4 regions of the Streptomyces sp. NPDC024017 genome follow, and region 2 is predicted to be linked to each of the others. Evidence: riboswitches for the same ligand, from Rfam matches in the RefSeq annotation. Region 2 holds a riboswitch; each other region holds the start of a gene.
The links. A riboswitch is a leader RNA that binds a small molecule or an ion and turns the genes downstream of it on or off. The one in region 2 is predicted to bind cyclic di-AMP.
Positions count from the first base shown of each region.

Region 1: it holds a riboswitch for cyclic di-AMP, as region 2 does, so the genes downstream of both, AB0G20_RS31570 (C40 family peptidase) here and AB0G20_RS19145 (transglycosylase family protein) in region 2, are expected to answer to the same signal.
Region 3: it holds a riboswitch for cyclic di-AMP, as region 2 does, so the genes downstream of both, AB0G20_RS04800 (M23 family metallopeptidase) here and AB0G20_RS19145 (transglycosylase family protein) in region 2, are expected to answer to the same signal.
Region 4: it holds a riboswitch for cyclic di-AMP, as region 2 does, so the genes downstream of both, AB0G20_RS13555 (LysM peptidoglycan-binding domain-containing M23 family metallopeptidase) here and AB0G20_RS19145 (transglycosylase family protein) in region 2, are expected to answer to the same signal.

Region 1 is NZ_JBEZYZ010000013.1:181,264-187,053, reverse strand. It holds gene bioB (biotin synthase BioB) at 1-214, opposite strand, end outside; gene AB0G20_RS31595 (8-amino-7-oxononanoate synthase) at 365-1,492, shown strand; gene AB0G20_RS31590 (DUF397 domain-containing protein) at 1,548-1,778, opposite strand; gene AB0G20_RS31585 (helix-turn-helix transcriptional regulator) at 1,788-2,648, opposite strand; gene AB0G20_RS31580 (ATP-binding protein) at 2,861-3,319, shown strand; gene AB0G20_RS31575 (DUF6328 family protein) at 3,517-4,146, opposite strand; gene AB0G20_RS31570 (C40 family peptidase) at 4,229-4,702, opposite strand; cyclic di-AMP (ydaO/yuaA leader) riboswitch at 4,706-4,918, opposite strand; gene AB0G20_RS31565 (hypothetical protein) at 5,255-5,563, opposite strand; gene AB0G20_RS31560 (ATP-dependent Clp protease proteolytic subunit) at 5,571-5,790, opposite strand, start outside.
Region 2 is NZ_JBEZYZ010000006.1:440,294-446,083, forward strand. It holds gene AB0G20_RS19130 (nucleoside triphosphate pyrophosphohydrolase) at 1-221, shown strand, start outside; gene AB0G20_RS19135 (cytochrome P450) at 268-1,566, shown strand; gene AB0G20_RS19140 (transglycosylase family protein) at 1,689-2,645, shown strand; cyclic di-AMP (ydaO/yuaA leader) riboswitch at 2,874-3,040, shown strand; gene AB0G20_RS19145 (transglycosylase family protein) at 3,045-3,728, shown strand; gene eno (phosphopyruvate hydratase) at 3,991-5,271, shown strand; gene AB0G20_RS19155 (septum formation initiator family protein) at 5,388-5,790, shown strand, end outside.
Region 3 is NZ_JBEZYZ010000002.1:19,639-25,428, forward strand. It holds gene AB0G20_RS04790 (PrsW family intramembrane metalloprotease) at 1-1,117, shown strand, start outside; gene AB0G20_RS04795 (aldo/keto reductase) at 1,136-2,080, opposite strand; gene AB0G20_RS04800 (M23 family metallopeptidase) at 2,230-3,264, opposite strand; cyclic di-AMP (ydaO/yuaA leader) riboswitch at 3,276-3,432, opposite strand; tRNA gene AB0G20_RS04805 (tRNA-Met) at 3,732-3,805, opposite strand; gene AB0G20_RS04810 (dihydrofolate reductase family protein) at 3,859-4,995, opposite strand; gene AB0G20_RS04815 (MarR family transcriptional regulator) at 5,085-5,600, shown strand; gene ribA (GTP cyclohydrolase II) at 5,762-5,790, shown strand, end outside.
Region 4 is NZ_JBEZYZ010000004.1:490,163-495,952, reverse strand. It holds gene AB0G20_RS13575 (Glu/Leu/Phe/Val dehydrogenase dimerization domain-containing protein) at 1-917, shown strand, start outside; gene AB0G20_RS13570 (TetR/AcrR family transcriptional regulator) at 1,012-1,623, shown strand; gene AB0G20_RS13565 (SGNH/GDSL hydrolase family protein) at 1,696-2,481, opposite strand; gene AB0G20_RS13560 (DUF6250 domain-containing protein) at 2,627-3,343, opposite strand; gene AB0G20_RS13555 (LysM peptidoglycan-binding domain-containing M23 family metallopeptidase) at 3,513-4,439, opposite strand; cyclic di-AMP (ydaO/yuaA leader) riboswitch at 4,444-4,605, opposite strand; gene AB0G20_RS13550 (alpha-galactosidase) at 4,914-5,790, opposite strand, start outside.

The DNA of each region.
Region 1 (5,790 bases), on a different contig from region 2:
AGTACGAGCAGTCCTCGGGGCACAGGCCGGACTTGAGGTTGACGAGATAGTTCAGTTTCACCCGTCGGCCGAACCAGTGCCGACGCACCTTTCCGGCCGCGGCCACCACATCGAGCAGGTCGTCGTCGGACGTCGCGAGGACGGCCAGTGCCTCGTCGCGGGTCGGCAGCTCGCGCCGAAGCCCCTTGTCCACCAGCGTGTTCAGCAGGTCCATGGAAGCCGATCCTGTCCTAAGGAGGCGCCCCGGGCCAAGGAGAGTTCGTACAACAGAGTCGCTTCGAGGTGTGGGTATTGCCACACAGTGACCTGCTGGTGATCCCGCTAGTGTCTGTGCACTGCCTACAAATTCCCCGGAGGACCACCCATGGCGTTCGGCTGGATCGACGAGCAGGCGCAGCTGCGTGCCCGCGCCGGACTCGTACGGACTCTGCGCCCCCGTCCGGCCGATTCGCCGCTCCTCGACCTGGCGAGCAACGACTACCTCGGGCTGGCCCGCCATCCCGAGGTCACCGAGGGCGCGGCCCGGGCCGCGCGGACCTGGGGCGGCGGCTCGACGGGCTCCCGGCTCGTCACCGGCACCACCGAACTGCACGCCGAACTCGAGCGCGAACTGGCCGATTTCTGCGGTTTCGAGGCAGCCCTCGTCTTCTCCTCCGGCTACGCCGCCAACCTCGCCGCGGTCACCGCGCTGGCCCCGCACGGCTCCCTGATCGTCTCCGACGCGGGCAACCACGCCTCGCTCATCGACGGCTGCCGGCTGGCCCGCGGCACCACCCAGGTCGTGGCGCACGCCGAGCCGGACGCCGTGCGCAAGGCGCTGGCCACCCACGAGGGCACGGCGATCACCGTGTCCGACACGGTCTTCTCGGTCGACGGCGACGCGGCCCCGCTCACCGCGCTGGCCGAGGCCTGCCGGGAGCACGGCGCCGGACTGGTCGTCGACGACGCCCACGGGCTGGGCGTCCTCGGCGACGGCGGCCGCGGCGCCCCGCACGCCGTGGGGCTCGCGGGTGCCGACGACGTCGTCGCGACGGTCACGCTCTCCAAGTCGCTCGGCAGCCAGGGCGGAGCCGTCCTCGGCCCCGCCCGGGTCGTCGACCACCTGGTCAACGCGGCCCGCACCTTCATCTTCGACACCGGACTCGCCCCCGCCGCGGCGGGGGCGGCCCTGTCGGCCCTGCGGCTGCTGCGCCGCGAGCCGGAACGGGCGGCACGGGCCCGTGCGGTGGCGGGCGAACTGTACGCACGCCTGACCGCCGCGGGTCTGGAAGCGGTACGTCCGGACGCCGCGGTGGTCTCGGTGCGGGCGCCCTCACCCGAGGACGCGGTGCGCTGGGCGGCGGAGTGCCGCGCGGCGGGCCTGGCCGTGGGCTGCTTGCGGCCCCCTTCCGTGCCGGACGGCATCTCACGGCTCAGGCTGACCGCCCGCGCGGACCTGACCGGTCAGCAGATCGAACGCGCTGTACGGCTGATCGGCGAGACGCGGCCGTGAGTCGGCGTGACACGGCCGTGCGTCGCACGATGACGGTCTGTCTGATCAAACTCGGTCACATACGGACCACCCCGGCCGCGAACGCAGCCCAGCTCCCCGGAGAGAAGAGCAGCGCGGGTCCGGCCGGGTCCTTGGAGTCGCGCACGGCGAGCAGTCCGGCCCAGGGCGGGGCTTCCGGACACGCGGTCTCGACGCAGTTGTTCGCGCCGGTGCTGTAGCTGCTGCGCAACCACCGCACACCGTGCAGTTCGATGCTTGAGGGGACGTGACGAGGCAGTGCACGCATGGTGCCTCCTTACGCGCCGGCGGCTGTCCCGGCGATGAAATCCAACGAGTCCTCGGGCGAAAGGGCGTGGATCTGAAGGGCGTTGAAGGCCTCCGTGTAGGCCTGGAGGTCTTCTTTCCGTTCGAGGTAGAGGCTACTCGTCAAGTGGTCGAGAACAACCACATCCAGATCAGAAGTGCTCGAAAATGAGAAGATAACGAAAGGGCCGGTGACACCGATGTGCGCCCCGGCGGCGAACGGCAGCACCTGAAGGCGCACTTGGGGCAGCCGGGCCGCCTCGACCAGCCGTTCCAGCTGGCGGGCCATCACCCCGGGCCCGCCCACCTCCCGGCGCAGCACCGCCTCGTCCAGGACGGCACTGAGTTCCAGCGGGGGATCCGCGCGCAGCACGTCCTGCCGGGCCAGCCGCACCTCGACCAGCGTGTCGAGACGGTCTTCCGGGAGTCCCTCCACCGCGGCCCTCGTCACCGCACGCGCGTACTCGGGCGTCTGGAGCAGCCCCGGGACGACGGTGGTCTCCAGCGTGCGCATCGCGCCGGCCTGCGACTCCAGGCTGATGAAGTCCCGGTAGGTAGGCGGCAGTACCCCGCGGTAGGCGTGCCACCAGTGGTGCCGGCCGCCGCTGTCGTCGGATCCGGCCAACATCATGAGGAGGTCGCGAAGTTCGGAGTCTGCTACACCGTAGCCGTCGAGAAGTAACCGCACATCGGCGGGTTTCACCCCGCTCGTGCCCGTCTCGATCCGGCTGACCTTGGACTGGTGCCAGCCCACCAGCCGGGCCGCCTCACCGCTCGTGAGCCCCGCCGAGGTGCGCAGCGCACGCAGTTCGGCGCCCAGTTTCCGCCGGCGCACCGCGGGACCGTGCTGCATGGCTCCTCCTTACTCCTTCCGAGCCACCCAAATACGGTCTCGCGTCGCAGAGTTCACCGCTTTGAGCGACAGATATATGCATATCTTGGTGGATCGCCGTCCTTCAGGGGTGTTCTGGTGGCAGTCTGGCGACGAAGCACCAGTCCGGGACCGTACTCGAACCCTCCGCTCCGTGTCGGGCTGCGGCCCCGTGGGAAAGGGACGACGTCGCCATGGCAGACCATCTGGAAGCATCCGTCACTCTGCCGAGCGATCCCGCCTCGGTCTCCGCAGCGCGTGCCTACGTGGTGGGCACGCTGGCGGAGTGGGGCCTGCCGGCGGACACGGAAGTGTCCGACACCGTCCGGCTCATCATCTCCGAACTCGCCACCAACGCCGTCCAGCACACCTTCGGCCAGTCGCCCACGTTCACCGTGGACGTCGAGCTCGACCGCGACGAGCACCTGCGCATCGGTGTCACGGACAGCCACCCGCGTTTCCCCAGACGCCTGCCCGCCGCCGTCCAGCAGGACAACGGCCGAGGGCTGGTCATCATCCGCTGGCTGACCGCGGAATGCGGCGGCAGACTCCGCATCCGCCCCACCCGCGAGGGCGGCAAGACCATCTCGATCGAACTCCCGTGGGTCGTTCCGGTCCAGCCGGTGACGACGGTGGTCCAGCAGGAGCCGTAGAGCTCACCCACGTCCGCCGCTCCACCCCGTCTGCCGCGGCACAGGGCCACGCCCTCGCAGCAGGGCCCGAGAGACCTCCCCAACCCCTCCGCCGGACGGGCCGTCTCGCCCGCCCCGGCCCGCGCGACCGACATCCGGGCCGCCCGCACGGCTACGACGCCCCTCCGAGCCTCGCGACCCGCCGGAGCCCGCGGCCGTCACCGCTGCCGTGCCGACGCCTCCCGGTGCGCTGCCGTCCCTCGAAGCCCCGACGGCTGCTTGACGGTACGCCGCAGCGGTGCGGGGATCCTGACGTCGCTCCGGGCCGGCTCCTCCTCGGTGGTCCCCCCGGTGCCGTCCGCCTCCCCACGCAGCCCCGCCCGCCGCACCAGCCGCGGGAGCAGCCCCCACAGGCCGACGCAGACCAGGAAGGTCGCGGCGCCCGCGGCGATACCACCGGTCCGGCCCGTGGTCACGTCGACCACCAGCAACACGGAACCGCTGAACGCGAACACCAGCACGCTCAGGCCGGTGGTGGCCAGTCGCGAGGAAACCTGGACGATGCGGGGCTTGGCGCCCTGCTGGAAGAGGGAGCGGTGCAGCGCGGCCGGTGCGGTGAAGAGCGCGGCGGCGAGGACGGCCAGCAGCAGCGTGATGACGTAGGTGACGCGCTGGACCGTGTCGAGGTCCTCGAAACGCGACGTGAAGGCCAGCGACAGCAGGAAGGCGAAGAGGATCTGCACACCCGTTTGGGTGACGCGGAGTTCCTGGAGCAGCTCGACGAAGTTGCGGTCGGCGCGTTGCAGCGGAGTCTCGTTGCGCGCGGTGCAGGGACGGTGCTCGGCCATGGGGTCACGGGTATCCACGTGAGCCCATGTCACGCTCCGGCGCGCGGCGGCGTGTCAGGGACGCCGCCGCACGCCGGGCGGGTCACTTCACGCGCCCGTACCAGACGCTCTTGGTCCAGATCTTCTGCAGTCGCACCACGTCTCCGCTCTTCGGGGAGTGCCAGAGCTTGTTCTTACCCGCGTAGATACCGACGTGGTACACGTTGCTGCCCGAGTGGAAGAACACCAGGTCTCCCGCCTTGCGGTTCTTGGCGGAGATGTGGCGCGTCTTGTTGTACTGCTGGGCAGCCGTGCGGGGGAGCTTCTTGCCGGCCTTCTTGAACGAGTAGAGCGTGAGCCCGGAGCAGTCGAACCGGTGCGGACCGGTGGCCCCGTACTTGTAGGGTGAACCCTTCTTGGAGGCCGCGATCTGGAGTGCCTTGGTCGCCGGTGTGGCTGCCGCGGCCTCGGAGGCGAAGCCGGGCGCCACGATCGAGCCGCCCACGGCGGCGATGGTGAGCGCCGAGGCCGTGCCGGCCCGGGCCATGAGCGACGGGACACGATTGAGCGCAGTCATGCGCAACCCTTCGTCAGCCGCCTGTGAAGGATGACCTGTCGGATTCGGGCTGACAAAGTTGCCCGGCCGCTGACGCGGCTTCACCCCAAGGGCTGCTCGTGTCCGGTCATGGCGTGACCGTCCCGGCGACCCGTCGTGCTTGGGTCCTCCACTCCTGCCGATCCACTCCTGTCGACCGGTCATCCGGGCGGCGGCAGGACTCGGCGTCCGCCCGGATCGCCCCGCCACAGCGGCGGGGGCTTGTCGTCAGACAGGGATCTTGGCTCATGGCTGTCCGGATTTCCCAACGGAACCGGGGATTTGTGTTGTTACTCACCACTCACCCGTTCGGGTGGACACGTGTGCGTTCGAGCCACTGTCCACGGGTTCGCGGAGCGCCGGACCAGCGACGGAATGCCCCATTCCGTCCGCGGGCTACGCGCGTTGCGCAACTGAAACGGTCCCAAAATTGGTCTCCCCCCTACTCCGAACAGGGGTACGTCTTTTGGTCCGTTTCAACTCAGGTCCGGACGCTCCGCCGACGGGGCGGGAGTCCGGACCGACGGTTGCGCGTCAACTGACGGACTCCGGGGGCAGGGTGAGCCGGGCCGTGCGCCGCTCGCCGTCCAGCACCCGCAGCGCCCGGGTCAGCGTGCCGGCGTGCAGTTCCGTCTCGCCCCGCTGGTGCATCAGGGTCAGCGCGTCACGCAGCGCGGTCGCCTTGCCGACCAGGGCCTGGGCGGCACGCAGTCCGCGGTAGGTGTCGCCGTCCTGGGCCGGGTTGATACGGCCGAGCAGGTCGACGACCTCGAGGTAACGGTCGATCAGTTCCGCCTCGGCGCGTGTCAGGGCGGGCAGCGGCGGCAGTTCGGGCGGGAGCACCTGGGCCTCACTGTCCGGTCGGCGGGGCCAGGGTGGCCTTGCGGCTGGGGATGATCCCGTCCACCAGGCCGTACTCCACCGCCTCCTGGGCGGTGAGGATCTTGTCCCGCTCGATGTCCGCGCTCACCTGCTCGCGGGTGCGGCCCGTGTGCAGCGCGAGGATCTCCTCCATCCGGCTCCGGATGCGCGTCAACTCGTCGGCCTGGATCGCCAGATCGCGGGCCTGC
Region 2 (5,790 bases):
AGGGCATCCCCCTCGGCCAGCCCGGCCTGGCCCTCGCCGCCAAGCTGGCCTCCCGCGCCCGCACAGCGGACCTGGACATACCGCTGCCACCCGTCGAGGGCATCGGCTACGACCTCCTGGCCCTGGCCGTGCGCGCCGAGTCGGAGGGCGTCGACCCGGAGGCGGCCCTGCGAGCCGCGGCCCGCGCGTACCGGGACGCGATCAGGGAGGCCGAGGGCTGAGCGGCCTGGGGCAGGCGAGCTCCCCGGTGCCGGATACGGTCGAGGCGTGACCGACCAGCCCCAGCCCAGCACCCCCGCGGCCGCTCCCGACCTCTTCACCTGGGAGTTCGCGAGCGACCCCTACCCCGCCTACGCCTGGCTCCGCGAGCACAGCCCCGTTCACAAGACGCGGCTCCCCAGCGGTGTGGAGGCCTGGCTGGTCACGCGGTACGCCGACGCCAAGCAGACGCTCGCCGACAGCCGGCTCTCGAAGAACCCCGCGCATCACGACGAACCGGCGCACGCCAAGGGCAAGACCGGGATCCCCGGGGAGCGCAAGGCCGAGTTGATGACGCATCTGCTCAACATCGACCCGCCGGACCACACCCGGCTGCGGCGGCTCGTGTCCAAGGCCTTCACGCCCCGCCGGGTCGCCGAGTTCACGCCACGGGTCCAGGAGCTCACCGACACCCTCATCGACGGGTTCGCGCGCAAGGGATCCGCCGACCTGATCCACGAGTTCGCCTTCCCGCTCCCCATCTACGCCATCTGCGACCTGCTCGGTGTCCCGCGCGAGGACCAGGACGACTTCCGCGACTGGGCGGGCATGATGATCCGTCACCAGGGCGGGCCCAGGGGCGGGGTCGCGCGGTCGGTGAAGAAGATGCGCGGCTACCTCGCCGACCTCATCCACCGCAAGCGGGAGGCGCTGCCCGCCGAACCCGCCGCCGGCGAGGACCTCATCTCCGGTCTCATCCGCGCCTCCGACCACGGTGAGCACCTCACCGAGAACGAGGCGGCGGCCATGGCCTTCATCCTGCTGTTCGCCGGTTTCGAGACAACCGTGAACCTCATCGGCAACGGCACCTACGCCCTGCTCACCCACCCCGAGCAGCGCGCACGGCTCCAGGCCTCACTCGCCGCGGGGGAGACCGGCCTCCTGGAGACCGGCGTCGAGGAACTCCTCCGCTACGACGGCCCCGTCGAACTCGCCACCTGGCGCTTCGCCACGCAGCCCCTCACCCTCGGCGGGCAGCACATCGAGGCCGGCGACCCCGTCCTCGTCGTCCTGGCCGCCGCGGACCGGGACCCGGAACGGTTCGCCGATCCGGACGTGCTGGACCTCGCCCGCCGCGACAACCAGCACCTCGGGTACGGCCACGGCATCCACTACTGCCTCGGTGCCCCGCTCGCCCGCCTGGAGGGCCAGACCGCGCTCGCCACCCTCCTCACCCGTCTCCCGGACCTCCGGCTCGCGGCGGATCCGGCCGAGCTGAGATGGCGCGGCGGCCTCATCATGCGCGGGCTGCGCACGCTGCCGGTGGAGTTCTCACCGACGGGAGGTGACGAAACATCAGGACTGTGATCTTCACGTGATCTGCGCGGCATTAACTTGTGACAAGTGATCGTCTGCCGATACGTTCACCCATCAACGCGGCCCGGGATTCCGGACGCGTCGGTCACTGATGCCTCGTGAAAGGTCTCCGTATGCTCTCCGGGAACGGTCGGCACCGTCGCCCTCGCCAGGCTCCGGCTCTCCTCGTCGCGGCCGGAGTGACCGGCTCCGCCATCGCGATCCCGCTCCTCGGGGCCTCCGGTGCCAGTGCGGCCGACGGCACGACCTGGGACCGGGTCGCGGACTGCGAGACCGGCGGCGCCTGGAGCCAGAACAGCGGCAACGGCTACTACGGCGGCCTGCAACTGTCCCAGGAGGACTGGGAGAACCACGGCGGCCTCGACTACGCCGCGAGCGCCGACCTGGCCAGCCGCTCCCAGCAGATAGCCGTGGCGGAGAGAATCCTCGCCGACCAGGGGGTCGGCGCGTGGCGCACCTGCGGACTGCTCTCCGGGCTCCAGCAGGACAAGGGGTCGGATTCGTCCGACTCGTCTGAATCATCCGGGTCTGAGGACTCGCCCGGTCTGCTCGACTCGCTGGGTTCGTCTCCTTCCGCGAGTCCTTCCTCGTCTTCGTCGTCGCCTGACACGTCGTCATCGTCGGATGACGAAACCGCCAAGCCGGGCAAGTCGTCCGCATCCTCCGACTCGTCGCAGGACCGGCAGTCCGACGGTTCTCCGTCGGCCACCCCCGAGAGCGGCCGGTCCGGCAACTCGCAGCAGAGCGACGACTCCTCGGCGCCGACAGACGCCGGCTCCGGCCGCCATCGCGGTCCCAGTGCCGACGAGACCGGCACGCCCGAGAGCGGCCGTGCGGACGAGTCCACGGGCCGTCACTCCTCGCGCGGTGACGAGGCCTCCGCTGACGCGTCCGAAGGTGCCTACATCGTGGGCGTCGGCGACAGCCTCTGGTCCATCGCCGACGCCCTTCGGGTCAGCGGCGGATGGCACGCGCTCTACGACGGCAACGAGAAGGCCGTCGGTACCGACCCGAACCTCATCCACCCCGGTCAGAAGCTCACGGTGGAGGGCGAAGGGGACGAGGAGTAGCTGTTCGGGCAGTGCGGAAACGTTGGCGGAAGTCGCCCCCAAACCGCACGAGTTCGCGTCATGATTCGCGGAGAATGTCCCGTTTGAGGCCCGTGAGAGATAGATCTCAGAAGCCCTGATCGTCTTTGAAATTCCGCGGATCGCGTGTCTACGGTCGTGACCGCTCGTCACCACGAGCCCCGGCTGCCGCAACGCCGAATCCTGCCAGCGGCCGTACGGGAACAGTCGTCGCGTCAAGCGCCGTAGGCAGGAGCGGGGGACCCAAGGTAGGTGCCCGACCGGCCAGTTGTGCCGGAAGGGCTTGGGGTGAAGCCGTGTCCCGGGAGGGACGCGGCCGGGCAACTCAACCGGCCCGAACCCGACAGCTCACCTCGCAGGCGTCGGTGAGGGGATCTCTCCATGCTGTTTTCCGGCAAGGGCACGCACCGCCGTCCGTCCAAGGCCTCTCGGGTCATCGCCATCGCCGGTGTCACCGGTGCCGCCGTCGCCGCCCCGCTGATGGCGGCCGGCAACGCCTCCGCCGCCACCGCCTCCGAGTGGGACACCGTCGCCCAGTGCGAGTCCGGCGGCAACTGGTCCATCAACACCGGCAACGGCTACTACGGCGGTCTGCAGTTCTCCGCCTCCACCTGGTCCGGTTACGGCGGCACCAAGTACGCCTCCACCGCCGACCAGGCCACCAAGGAGCAGCAGATCGAGATCGCCGAGAAGGTCCTGGCGAGCCAGGGCAAGGGCGCCTGGCCGGTCTGCGGCAAGGGCCTGTCGAGCGCCGGCTACACCGGCGGCGGCTCCTCGAGCGACTCCGGCAGCTCCTCCGAGCAGAGCACCGAGTCCCGCGAGACCCAGCAGCCGGCCTCCCGCTCCGACGAGCGTCCGGCGGCCAAGAAGACCGTCACCACCCCGACCGGCAAGAAGGTCGAGAAGGGCGACGGCGAGTACAAGGTCGTCAAGGGTGACACCCTCAGCTCGATCGCCGAGGACAAGAAGGTCAAGGGCGGCTGGGAGAAGCTCTACCAGCTGAACAAGGACATCATCGACGATGCCAACCTCATCTACACGGGCCAGCAGCTGCACCTGAAGTAAGCAGCGGCCCACCCGGACCCGCCCAGGGTCCACGGTCTCCCCGCCCCGGTGCGTCATCCCCCGTACGCACCGGGGCGGGGTTTTTTCGGCAACGGGCTTTGTTCCGTTCGGAAACAATTTACTCTCGGTTCTGTCCATGGGGTGGGCGACCCGGTGGCCGATCGCCCGGAGCCGGTTAGGCTCATGTCGCGAGCCACCGGGCCCGCACCTCGCCGGGTCCACGCGACCCGCGTCACCGCGTCACACCAAGAAGGAGATGCTCGTGCCGTCCATCGACGTCGTCGTAGCCCGGGAAATCCTGGACTCCCGAGGCAACCCCACGGTCGAGGTCGAGGTCGGCCTCGACGACGGCAGCACCGGTCGTGCCGCCGTCCCGTCCGGCGCCTCCACGGGCGCCTTCGAGGCCATCGAGCTCCGCGACGGCGACTCGAACCGCTACCTCGGCAAGGGTGTGGAGAAGGCCGTGCTCGCGGTCATCGAGCAGATCGGCCCGGAGCTGGTCGGCTACGACGCCACCGAGCAGCGTCTGATCGACCAGGCCATGTTCGACCTGGACGCCACCGACAACAAGGGCTCCCTCGGCGCCAACGCCATCCTCGGCGTCTCCCTCGCCGTCGCCCACGCCGCCTCCGAGGCCAGCGACCTGCCGCTGTTCCGCTACCTGGGCGGCCCCAACGCGCACCTGCTGCCGGTGCCGATGATGAACATCCTGAACGGCGGCTCGCACGCCGACTCCAACGTGGACATCCAGGAGTTCATGATCGCCCCGATCGGCGCGGAGTCCTTCTCCGAGGCCCTGCGCTGGGGCGCCGAGGTCTACCACACGCTGAAGAAGGTCCTGAAGAGCAAGGGCCTGGCCACCGGCCTCGGCGACGAGGGCGGCTTCGCCCCGAACCTCGGCTCCAACCGCGAGGCCCTCGACCTCATCCTCGAGGCCGTCAAGGAAGCCGGCTACACCCCCGGCGAGCAGATCGCCCTGGCGCTCGACGTCGCCGCCTCCGAGTTCTACAAGGACGGCGTCTACACCTTCGAGGGCAAGCAGCGCTCGGCCGCCGAGATGACCGAGTACTACGCGGAGCTCGTCGACGCGTACCCGCTCGTCTCCATCGAGGACCCGCTGTTCGAGGACGACTGGGAGGGCTGGAAGACCATCACCGCCAAGCTCGGTGACAAGGTCCAGCTCGTCGGCGACGACCTGTTCGTCACCAACCCCGAGCGCCTGGCCCGCGGCATCGACGAGGGCGCCGCCAACGCGCTCCTGGTCAAGGTCAACCAGATCGGCTCGCTGACCGAGACCCTGGACGCCGTCGAGCTGGCCCAGCGCAACGGCTTCAAGTGCATGATGTCGCACCGCTCCGGTGAGACCGAGGACGTCACCATCGCCGACCTGGCCGTCGCCACCAACTGCGGCCAGATCAAGACCGGCGCCCCGGCCCGCTCCGAGCGCGTCGCCAAGTACAACCAGCTGCTGCGCATCGAGGAGATCCTCGACGACGCCGCGGTCTACGCCGGCCGCAGCGCCTTCCCGCGCTTCAAGGGCTGATCAGCAAAAGCCCCGGCCCGTCGAGGCTTGCGCCAGTCGTACGTACGTCCCCGTACTCGGTCCCGTACCGTGTCCGGGGACGTACGCGCGTATGACGTGGAGCGGGAGGCGGACAGATGGCCGTGAAGGACCGGGACCGGTTCTCCACCGCGACCAGGATCCGGCTGCTCGGTGAGCAGACCGCGGCCCGGGTCTACCGCTCCCAGACCAAGCGCCAGGCCCGCCGCTCGCGGCTGACCGGCCGGGCCGCGCTGCTCGCCCTGGTGATGTGCTCGCTGATCGTGGCCCTGGCCTACCCGATGCGGGAGTACGTCTCGCAGCGCGCCGAGATCGAGGACCTCCAGCGCGAACAGCAGCAGGCCCGAGAGCGCGTCGAACGGCTGCGCGACCTGAAGGCGCGCTGGCAGGACGACGCGTACGCCGAGCAGCAGATCCGGCAGCGGTTGCACTACGTCATGCCGGGGGAGACGGGCTTCATCGTCGTCGACCCGCGCGCGGCGAAGCAGTCGCGCACCGACC
Region 3 (5,790 bases), on a different contig from region 2:
CCTCCCGGTACCCCTGCTGATAGCCGCGTTCCGCTGGCTGGACCGGGTCGAACCCGGCCCCTGGCGGAACCTGCTGTTCTGCTTCGCCTGGGGCGCCTGCGCGGCGGCGCTGATAGCGATCGTCGCCAACAGCTTCGCGACGAGATGGATAGCGACGGCGACGGCGGACCCGTCCAGCGCGGACACCCTCGGCGCGACCGTGATAGCGCCGGTGGTCGAGGAGTCGGCCAAGGCGGCGGCCGTCCTCCTGGTCTTCCTCTTCCGGCGCCGGGACTTCACCGGCATCGTCGACGGCGTGGTCATCGCCGGCGTGACGGCCACCGGCTTCGCGTTCACGGAGAACATCCTCTACCTGGGCACCGCGTTCGGCACCGACCAGCTCACCGGCGGCTCCGGCATCGCCTCCGTCACGGCGGCGACCTTCTTCGTGCGCATCATCATGTCGCCGTTCGCGCACCCGCTGTTCACGGTCCTCACCGGCATCGGCTTCGGCATCGCCGCGCTCTCGGCGGACGGCCGGCACCTGCGCCGGGTCGCCTTCCCGCTCTCCGGGCTGCTGCTCGCGATGGGCATGCACGCGATGTGGAACGGCTCGTCGGCGTTCGGCGAGTACGGGTTCTTCGCCGTGTACGCGGCGTTCATGGTGCCCATCTTCGGGCTGCTGACGTGGCTGGTGATCTGGACGCGGCAGCGGGAGCTGAAGACCATACGGGCGGAGCTGCCCGCCTACGCGGCGGCCGGCTGGCTGACCCCGGCCGAGCCGTTCGCGCTGGGTTCGATGCGGGCCCGGCGGATCGCCCGCCAGTACGCCCGCCGTCACGCGGGCAAGGCGGCGGCCCGGGAGGTGGCGCGGTACGAGGCGTACGCGACGTCCCTGGCGTTCCTGCGGCACCGGGCCCGGCGGGGCCGAGCCGGGGCGGACTTCGCCGTCCGGGAGGGGGAGCTGCTGGGCGAGCTGTGGCGGCGCCGGGAGGCGGCCCGCCCCGCGCTGGACCACGCGGCGCGGATCACCGCCCCTCCGGTCCCGGTGGTGGCCCCGCCCTGGCCGGTGTACGGGGTGTACGGCTACGGCCACCAGCCGGCGCCCTACCCCGCGTACAACCCGTACCGCTCCTAGGCCAGCCCCTGGCCGGGCTCAGGCCGAGGCCTGCGTGAGCCGCCCGATCTCGGCCTCCGAGAGCGTCAGCTGCCCGACGCCCACCAGCGCGGGCAGCTGCTCCACCGTCCGCGCGGAGGCGATCGGCGCCGCCACAGTCGGCTGGGCGGCGAGCCAGGCCAGGGCCACCGTGGCCACGGGCACGTCATGCGCCCCGGCGATCTCGTCGAGGGCGGCGAGCACCCGCTGCCCCCGCTCGGTCTCCAGGTGCTTGGCCGCGCTCCTGGCCCGCGCGCTCTCGACCGTCGTGCCGGGCCGGTACTTGCCGGTGAGGAAGCCGGACGCGAGCGCGAAGTACGGCACGGCGGCCAGGCCGGTCCGCTCGGCGAGGTCCCGGAGCTCACCCTCGTAGGTGTCACGGGAGACCAGGTTGTAGTGCGGCTGGAGGGCCACGTAGCGCGCGAGTCCCTCGCGGTCGGAGAACTCCAGGGACGCCCGCAGCCGCTCGGCGGAGATGTTGGAGGCGGCGATGTGCCGCACCTTCCCGGCCTTCACGAGGGAGTCGAGCGCGCCGATGATCTCCTCGACGGGCACGTCCGGCTGGTCGAAGTGCGTGTAGTACAGGTCGATGTAGTCGGTGCCCAGGCGCCGCAGGGAGGCGTCGGCGGCGGCCTTGATGGTGCCGGCGGACAGGCCGCGGAACTCGGGATGCTGGCTGACCTTCGTGGCGACGACGACGTCCGCGCGGTTGCCGCGGGACTTCAGCCACTTGCCGAGCACGGTTTCGGACTCACCGCCCCGGTTTCCCTCGACCCAGGCCGAGTAGGAGTCGGCGGTGTCGACGAAGTTGCCGCCGGCGGCGGTGTAGGCGTCGAGGACGGCGAACGACTGGTCCTCGTCGGCGGTCCAGCCGAAGACGTTGCCGCCGAGGGCGAGCGGGAAGACCTCGAGGTCGGAGGTGCCGAGCTTGCGCAGAGAAGTCATGTTCTGCGTCAACGTCCGTACGGAGTGGCTCATTCCGCTACGGGCGCAAAGGCCCTGTGAACGCTGCCGCCCACCGGCCGGGCATCCGGAAGCCCTGACGTCGGGGGGTCGTCGTCAGGGCCGCCGGCGCTTCTACGGGCGTTTTCCGCTTACGGGTTCAGTCCCTTGCCGCGCAGCCAGGCCATCGGGTCGATGCCGTCGGCGGATCCACCGGAGTGGACCTCGAGGTGCAGGTGCGCCCCGGTGACGTTGCCGGTGGCGCCCACGCGGCCGATGACGTCGCCCGTGCTGACCTTCTGGCCGACGCTGACGCCGATGGAGGACTGGTGCGCGTACCAGATCTCGGTGCCGTCATCGAGGGTGAGGACGGTCTTGTAGCCGTAGGAGCCGTTCCAGCCCGCCTCGGTGATGGTGCCGCTGTGCACGGCCTTGATCGGCGTGCCCGTGGGGGCGGCGAAGTCCAGGCCCGTGTGGTAGCCGGAGGACCAGTAGGCGCCGGCCTGGCCGAAGCTGGAGGTGATGGTGTACGAGGAGGTCGGCAGTGTGAACTGCTTGGCGAGGGCGGCGAGCCGCTCGGCCTCGGCCTTCTTCCTGGCCTCCTCCTCGGCCTTCTTCTTGGCCTCGGCGGCCTTGGCCTTGGCTTCCTCCTCCGCCTTGGCGACGGCTTCCGCCGCGGCCTTCTCGGCGGCGGCCGCGGCGTCCTGGGCGGCCTTGGTCTCGATCTGGTCCTGCTGGTGCTCGACCTGGGCCATGATCCGGGCGCGCAGGGCCTCACCGGCGCCGGCGCCGGAGCTGCTCTGCTTGGTTTCCGCGGTGGCGGTGCCGAGGCTGCTGAGCGGAGTGGCGGAACCTTCGGGGGTGTCGTCGTCCGAGATGAGGGAACCCACCGAGGGCAGGTCCGGGACGGAGATGGACACCGGGGGCTTGCCGGTCTGGGCGCTGGCCATGCCGCCGGCACCCACGGCGGCTATGACGCCGACGCCGAGGACGGTGGAGCTGCGGGCGAGACCTCCGCCGCGCTGCTTGGTGACGCGATGCCGGCCGCGGACGGGACGGATGGACTCCTCGGTGGGGTTCCACTCCTGGAACGGCCCCTCGTCGGTGCGCTGAGCGCCGTAGCCGAAGGTGTCGCTGTCGCGCTTCGGCGCGTACGGGGCCGCGGGGGCAGGCCGGTTGGACGCCACGTGGGCGTACTCCTTTCCTTCCTTCTCGCCTACCGGGTTAGCTGACGGGTTCGGAGCAGGAAGGTCTCCTACGCGCGTATACCTACCGTGCTTTCACGGTGGTATCCGCCCGATTCACCCCAAGTGGTGGTTCCCCGGTTCCCTTTCGGGATTCGGCGCGTGCGCACGGAGCCGCCTTCTGTGACGGCTGGGACGACCGCGCTGCGTTATCGAACGTTAATGGACGCGCGGGGGGTATTCCAGCGATTCCACTTGATCATTAACCTGTTTCGCGCGGACTTACCTGCCATGACTGGCTCAAATCGGGCGAGTTGGCCGCTTCACAAGTGACTGACGGGTTTTGACGGTGCGTCAGTTGTTATGCGGAACGGGATGGTTCGCTCACCGACCGTAATGGGACGCGCGAGAGGTATCGGGAAATGCACCGAGGGCCGGAATCCTTTCGGATTCCGGCCCTCGGCCTTCAGTAGCGGGGACAGGATTTGAACCTGCGACCTCTGGGTTATGAGCCCAGCGAGCTACCGAGCTGCTCCACCCCGCGCCGTTGTGACTCCAGTGTACGCCATCCGCGGGACCACTCTGCACACCCGCTGCTCACACCCGGCGCAGCAGGTGTCGGTTCGGGGCCTTGGCCCGTTCCTCGTGCTCCGGGAGGACGAGGACCTGCACTCCCGCGGCCGCCAGGAGACCGCTGCCGTCGGCGTCCGTCACGAAGGTGTCCGGCTCGCGCCAGGCCGTGACGACCCGTCGTACGCCCGCGTCGAGGATCAGCCGGGCGCAGGGGGCGGGGCGTGAGGCGCGGCGGGCGCACGGCTCCAGGCTGCTGTACACCGTCGCGCCGGGCAGGCGCGGGTCGGCCGGGTCGAGCTTCGCGAGGGCCGCCTCCTCGGCGTGCACGACCGGGTCGCCGGCCTCGCGGGAGTGGCCGCGGGCCAGTTCCGTGCCGTCGGCGGCGACCACGACCGCGCCCACGCTGAACGCCGTGTCCGACGGCGGGCAGCGGTCGGCCAGTTCGCAGGCGAGGGCCAGCCAGTGGTGGTCGGCGGCGGCGGGCAGGGGGCCGGTGCCCGGGGCGGTCGGTTCGTAGCGCATCAGGACCACGTCCTCGATCTGCCGCGACTCCAGCAGCCGGAGCCGGCCGCCCTGGTAGCCGCCGGGGCCGAAGAGGCGGGGTGCCCGGGCGTCGCCCACGAAGAGCGGGGCGAGGACCAGCTGGAGTTCGTCGGCGAGGCCCTGGGTGAGGAGCTGGGTGTGGATCAGGCCGCCGCCCTCGACCATGAGCCGTCGTACGCCGCGGACGTCGTGCAGGTGCGTGAGCAGCCGCCGCCAGTCGAGGTCGGCGCCGAGCGGGACGACGTCGGTGGCGAGGCCTAGGGCACGGGCGCGTGCGGCGCCCCGGTCGGTCGTGTAGAGGACCTTCTCGCCGCCGGTGTGCCAGAAGCGGGCGTCCGGGTCGAGGTCTCCGGAGCCGCTGACGGTGACCTTGAGGGGGTACTCGGGCCGGCCCGCGGCCGTGCGGGCGGCCCGGCGCTGCTCCGAGTTCACCAGCAGCCGCGGGTTGTCGGCGCGGATGGTGCCGGCGCCGATCAGGATCGCGTCGACGGAGGCCCGGACCTCGTCGACCCGGTCGAAGTCGGCCGGGCTCGACAGGAGCAGGCGGTCGGGTCCGGTGTCGTCCAGGTAGCCGTCGAGGGAGACGGCGGCGGACAGCAGGACGTACGGGTGAGGCATCGACGCTCCGCGGCTGGTCGGGACGGCGGGACTGGACGGGTCACCAAGGCGGGCTTGGTTCAAGTTTGAAACAAACCTACACTGGCGGCATGACGACTCGCTGGCTCACCCCCGATGAGCAGCGCGCCTGGCGCGCCTACATCGCCGCCTCGCTGCTCCTGGAGGACGCGATCGACCGGCAGCTCCAGCAGGACGCCGGCATGCCGCACCTGTACTACTCCATCCTCTCCGTCCTGTCGGAGTCCCCGGAACGGCGGCTGCGCATGACCGATCTCGCCGAACGGCTGAAGATCACGCGCAGCCGGCTGACGTACGCGGTCACGCGGCTGGAGAAGGACGGCATGCTGCGGCGCGAGGCCTGCCGGTACGACAAGCGGGGCAGCATCGCCGCGCTGACCGACGAGGGGTTCGCCGTGCTGGAGCACGCGGCGCCCGGGCATGTCGAGACCGTGCGGAGCTTCCTGTTCGACCGGCTCAGCGAGGAGCAGGTGGGGCAGCTGGAGGAGATCTCCGCGGCGATCGCGCAGGGACTCCAGGAGGACGGGGCGCGACCGGCGGCGGACGACGTGCCGTGGCGGCGGAGGTCCTCACCGGCCTGTTCGTGACGCGACGCGTACGCCCGAGGTGCACGTGACGCGCATCACAAGACACCGACACTCGTTGCTTCAAATTTAAAGCACGACTAGGGTTCCGGACGTGGATCTGCTTCAAATCTGAAGCACTACGGCTGTGCAGCCGAACAGGAAACGGAACCCGGAGGCCCCGCATGCCCGACACCCCCGCCGTCATCGCCAC
Region 4 (5,790 bases), on a different contig from region 2:
CGCTGCTGGTGCGCTACCTGCGCGCGATGCGGCCGTACATAGAGAGCTGCTGGACGACGGGCGAGGACCTGGGGCTCACCCAGGACCTGGTGGACCGGGCCGCCGCCGAGGCGGGTCTGGTCTCCTCGATCCAGGCCGTGTATCCGCTGCTGGACGACGAGGCCGAGGCCCGGCGGCGGCTCCGGGACGCGTTCGCGGTCGAGGTCGACGGCATCGGTCTGGACGAGCTGGCCGGCGGCTGCGGTGTGGCCGAGGCGGCCCTGACCGCCCTGGACCGGGCCGGTGTGCCGTACACCGGGACGCGGGTCGCCCTCCAGGGGCTGGGCACGATGGGCGGGGCCACCGCGCGCTTCCTCACGCGCGCGGGGCTCACGGTCGTGGCCGTCGCCGACCTCAAGGGCACGATCGCCAACCGGGCGGGCCTCGACGTCGAGTCGCTGCTCGCCGCGCGGGACGCCCACGGCACGGTGGACCGCTCCGCGCTGGGCCCCGGCGACCGCGAACTGCCGGGCGACGCCTGGCTGTCGGCCGACGCGGACGTGCTGGTGCCGGCCGCCGTGTCGTACGCGATCGACGCCGGGAACCAGGAGCGGATCACCGCCCGCTGGGTCGTGGAGGCGGCCAACATGCCCGTACGGCCGGAGGCGGAGCTGCTGCTGGCGGCGCGCGGGGTGACCGTGCTGCCGGACGTCGTGGTCAACTCGGGGACGAACGCCTGGTGGTGGTGGACGCTGTTCGGGGACATCGGCGCCGACGCCGAGGAGGCGTTCGCGTACACCCGGCGTTCGATGCGGGCCCTGGTCGAGCGGATGCTGGCCCGCGCGCAGGCCGAGGGGACGACACCGCGGGCCGCCGCCCACGCGATCGCGGCGGACCGGCTGCCGGTGATCGCGGAGCGGTTCGGCTGGTTCCGGTGAGGCGCCCGCCGCCCCCTCGACGTCGGCTGGGGCCCTGCCGGACAGGCCGAAACGCCCCGTCGGGGGGCGGTACGCGCGTGGGTAGGGTGACGGCGTGACGAGAGTCCGGTTGAGTGTGGCTCAGCGGCGCGGCGATCTGCTGCGGGCCGCCATCGAGCAGATCGAGGCGAGGGGTGTGGCGGCGGTCAGGATCGCCGACGTGGCCTCGGCGCTCGGCGTGAGCAACGCGCTGGTCCTCTACCACTTCTCGACGAAGGAGCAGCTGGTCGCCGCCGCGTTCCGGCACGCGGCGGAGGGCGACCTGGCGCAGCTGCGCAAGGTGCTGGGCCGCCGTTCGCCGGCGCTGCGCCGGCTGCGGTCGGCCGTACGGTGGTACGCCCCGACCGGGCAGGCCAAGGGCTGGCGGTTGTGGATCGAGGGCTGGGCGGTGGCGCTGCGCGACCCCGCGCTGCGGGAGGTCGCCCAGGATCTCGACCGGCAGTGGAAGGCGGCCCTCGCCGAGGTCATCGCGGAGGGCGTGGCCGCGGGCGAGTTCCGCTGCCCGGACCCGGCCGGCACGGCCCTGCGTCTCACCGCCCTCCTCGACGGTCTCGCCGTCCAGCTGACGTCGTACGCCGGGGCGGTGCCGCGGGCACGGGCCCAGGAGTGGGTGGAGGGGGCGCTGGCCCGCGAGTTGGGTCTGGAGCAAGAGCGGCTGACGCCCTAGAAGCCGCGCTCCTGCGGGTGCGGGCCGCGCCGGTGTCCCACCCGGCTCGGCTCGCACCCGCAGGAGCCGCTCTCACGCCACCGGTGCGATCCGCATTCTGATGTCGTCCGGCGACAACGCCCCCTTGGCCGTCACATGGTCGCCCGACGACTCCCCGCGCAGCCGGCGCCCGATCCACGGCACGAGGAACTCGCGCGCCCAGGCGACGTTGTCCCGCCGCATGTCGAGCGCGCCGCGCGGGGGCAGCGGAGGCCACGCCTGCTCGGGGTCGGCCGGCACCTCGAGACCGAGGACCTGGCCCGCGCGGAGCGCCACGCGCGTGTGCCCCTCGGGCGACAGGTGCAGCCGGTCGGCGTCCCAGGCCCTGCGGTCCTGCACACTGCGCAGGGACCACAGGTCCAGCACCGGGCAGCCGTACCGGTCGGCGATGGCCCGGACATGGCCGTTGTACGTGGCGATCTTGCCGCGCAGGTGCTTGAGCACGGGCACGCCACGGGTGTCGAAACCGGTCGTCACCATGACCGTGCCGGACACGGCGGTGAGCTGGACCAGGGCACGCTCGAAGCGCTCGGCCACCTCGTCCGGGTCGGTGCCGGGCCGGATGATGTCGTTGCCCCCGGCACAGAACGAGACGAGGTCCGGGGCCATGTCGACGGCCCGCGGAACCTGGTCCGCCACGATCTGGTCGAGGAGCTTTCCGCGTACGGCGAGATTGGTGTACTGGAAGTCGCCCTCGGGCCTGCGGTCGGCGAGCAGGACGGCGAACCGGTCGGCCCAGCCGACGAACGCGCCGTCGGGGCCGGGATCACCGACGCCCTCGGTGAAGCTGTCCCCCAACGCCACGTACGACCCGATCACTGCTCTGCTGTCACTCTTCGAATCGTCTGCCACAGCAGGTCATGATTCACCTTCGAATGTGACCTACGCGACCGTAGGAAAGGGTTGACGGACGGTGAGATAAGCCACTCCTAAACTGTTCGCCAACTCCGGAATACATCGCCCGTCAGGGACGTTCCGGGGTCAGTCGCCAGACTCGGAATCCACTGATCCGGAAATGGCTCCACACGGTCCGGAAGGCGAAGTGCCCGCTCGTGTACGGCTGCGGGTCGGTGTAGTCGAAGACCGGCCGCCCGTTGTTCCACCACTGGACCGTGGAGCCGTCGGAGACGATCCGCACCCGGTTCGGCTCACCCGGGACCAGCAGCGGTTCGGTGTAGTCGAAGACCAGGGGACGGACGCCGGGCTCGCCGACGTAGCGGCGCAGCCGGGTCGTGGTGTTGTAGTTGGCGCCGTAGCCCGCGTAGTACGTCGTGAGGTGGTCGTACTCGTCGAGGGCGCCGCCGCGCGGAGTCGCGAAGAGGTCGCCCGGGGAGCGGACGTCGGTCGCGTTCCAGAAGTTGTTGAGGTCCGAGACCCGGTCGTTGACCCCTCCCTCGGACACCGGCGTGGCGGTGTACTCGAGGACGTACGGGCCGTCGAGACGCCGTGTGAACCAGACGGTCGCCCCGCTCGGTACGTCGATCTCCAGGACGCCGCGCGAGGCGGTGACCGTGCCGCCGTCCTGGAGTTCGGCGACCCATTGGCCGAGGCCGTGGCAGAAGTCGTCGTGAGCGATGAGGCGTCGGCGCCCGGGGGCGGCACTCGCGCTCCCGGGCGGGGCGATGGTCGCCAGAGCGGCTCCGGCTGCCAGGGCTGCGAACGTTCTGCGGGTGGTCGGCACGGGGCACAGCTCCTTCAGAAAGCGCTTGCACTCACGATGCGATCACTGTGTCGCAACTGCCGCCCCCTGTCGATCCCTTGAGGCGTTCGAGGCGGACACACCGAAGGCCGGACCCGGGGATCGGGGTCCGGCCTTCGGTCGCGTGTCAGGCAGGTGGTCGTGCGGTCGGTCAGCCGACGGAGACGCCGTGCGAGCGCAGGAAGGCGACCGGGTCCACGTCGGAGCCGTAGTCCGGCGTGGTGCGGATCTCGAAGTGCAGGTGCGGTCCGGTCACGTTGCCGGTCGCGCCCGACAGGCCGACCTGCTGCCCGGCGGTCACGGTCTGGCCGGCCGAGACGGAGAGCTGGGACAGGTGGGCGTACTGGGCGTAGTGGCCGTCGTTCAGCTTGATGACGACCTGGTTGCCGTAGGCGCCGCCCCAGCCGGCGGAGACGACCGTGCCCGCGCCGACGGCCTTGAGGGAGGTGCCGGTCGGGACGACGAAGTCGACACCGGTGTGGTAACCGCTGGACCACATGCTGCCGGACATGCGGTACGGCGTGCCGACGGTGGCACCGTCCACCGGGAGGGCGTAGCCGCTGGAGTTGCTCTCGGCGGCGGGCTTGGCGGCGGGCTTGGCGGCGGCCGGCTTCGCGGCGGTCTCCGCCTTCGGGGCCGACTCGGCGGCGGACGACTTGGAGGCCGACGACTTCGGCGCGGACGGGGCCGCGGGCTTCGGCGCGCTCGCCGCCTTCTTGCCGATCGACAGCTTCAGGCCCGGGTGAATCAGCGACGGGTCGGAGCCGACGGCGTCGCGGTTGTCCGCGTAGAGCTTCTTCCAGCCGCCGCTGACGTTCTGGTCGTCGGCGATCTTCGCGAGGTAGTCGCCGGCCTTCACGGTGTACGTGCGGGCACCATTGGCCTTTTCGGCAGCCTTCTTCTCGGCGGCCGGAGCGGACTGGACGGCCTTTTCAGGAGCCGACTGCGGGGTGGCGGCGTGGGCGCCGGCGGCCCCCATGAGCGGCAGGGCGAGGGCGGCCCCGCCGGTTCCGGCGACGGCGATGGAGCGGGTGAAACGCTGAGTCTTGGGGCGGCGGTGCTTACCCTTCGCGGGCATGGCGAATTCCTCTCCGTCGCCTGCGAGGTGAGCTGTCGGGTGCGAGCTGGAGATGCCCGGCCGCGCCAGGGCGCGGCTTAACCCCAAGCCGTTCCGGGAACCGGAACAGGCGTCTTACCTGTGGGTCCCCCGCTCCTGCCGTACGTCGGGTCAGTGTGTGGGGCTCCGGGCGGCGGCAGGATTAGGCGTCCGTCCGGATTGGTGTGGAACGTAAGCGACCACGACGCAATAGGACAAGCTTGCGGTTGCCCATGACGGTGTTTTTCTTGACGCGTCGGCACATGTGACGTCACCGAGCGTGGATTACGGATCTCCCGCTTTCCTCAATATCCCTGAATAACGCCAGAATTACGTGAACATGGCAACAACACATCGTCACGAATATGACGATGGTCACGCACCCCGACCTCATCTCCTTTACGATCGGGGCACGTTACCCCTTAACGACTTAAGCGCCCTATTCGGACAGAAGGGCTACTTCCGCTTAAGGCGGACGACCGTGGCGTCCAGATCCCCGCACAGGCCGACCCGCAGTCCGTGATGGAGCAGTACGGCCCCTCGGTGAACTTCGCCCGTTTCGAGGCATTCGTACGATGCCGCCGGGTCGAGGCCGCGCAGCCGGAGCGCCGGCACGGCCTCGCCGTAGCGCTGCGCCTGGAGCCAGGCGAGGACGACGGTCTCGTCGCCGAGGGCGTACTGCACGGCGCTCAGTCCGCCCTCCGGGGGACGCAGCCGGTACAGATCACCGCGCTGCACCACCGGCCGGATCTCCTTGTAGAGCCCCACCCACTCCCGCGCCTCGGCGAGCTCCTCGCTCGTCCACTTCGTGAGGTCGCCGCCGACGCCCAGCACGCCGGCCATGGCACTGACGAAGCGGAACCGCAGGGAGCTGGCCCGCCGGTTGAGCATGGCGTTCGGGCTGTCGGTGACCCAGGCGGCCATGACCCGGGCCGGATGGATCTGGCTGAAGCCGTGCTGGATGGCGAGCCGGTCGAGCGGGTCGGTGTTGTCGGAGGTCCACACCTGGTCCGTGCGGCTCAGCACGCTGAGGTCGATCCGCCCGCCACCGCCCGAGCAGGACTCGAAGGCGACGCCCGGGTGGGCGGCCCGCAGCCGGTCCAGCAGGGCGTACAAGCCGTGCACGTGGTCGATCCACAGCCGCTGCGGGTAAGGGTCGTCCGGCCAGCCGGCGTCGGTGAAGCAGCGGTTGAAGTCCCACTTGACGTAGTCGATCGGAGCACGGGAGAGGAGCGCGTCGAGCTGCTCCCACAGGTACTCCCGGACGTCTTCGCGGGCCAGGTTCAGTACGAGCTGATTGCGGAACTCCGTCCTCTTTCGTCCCGGTTGGTAC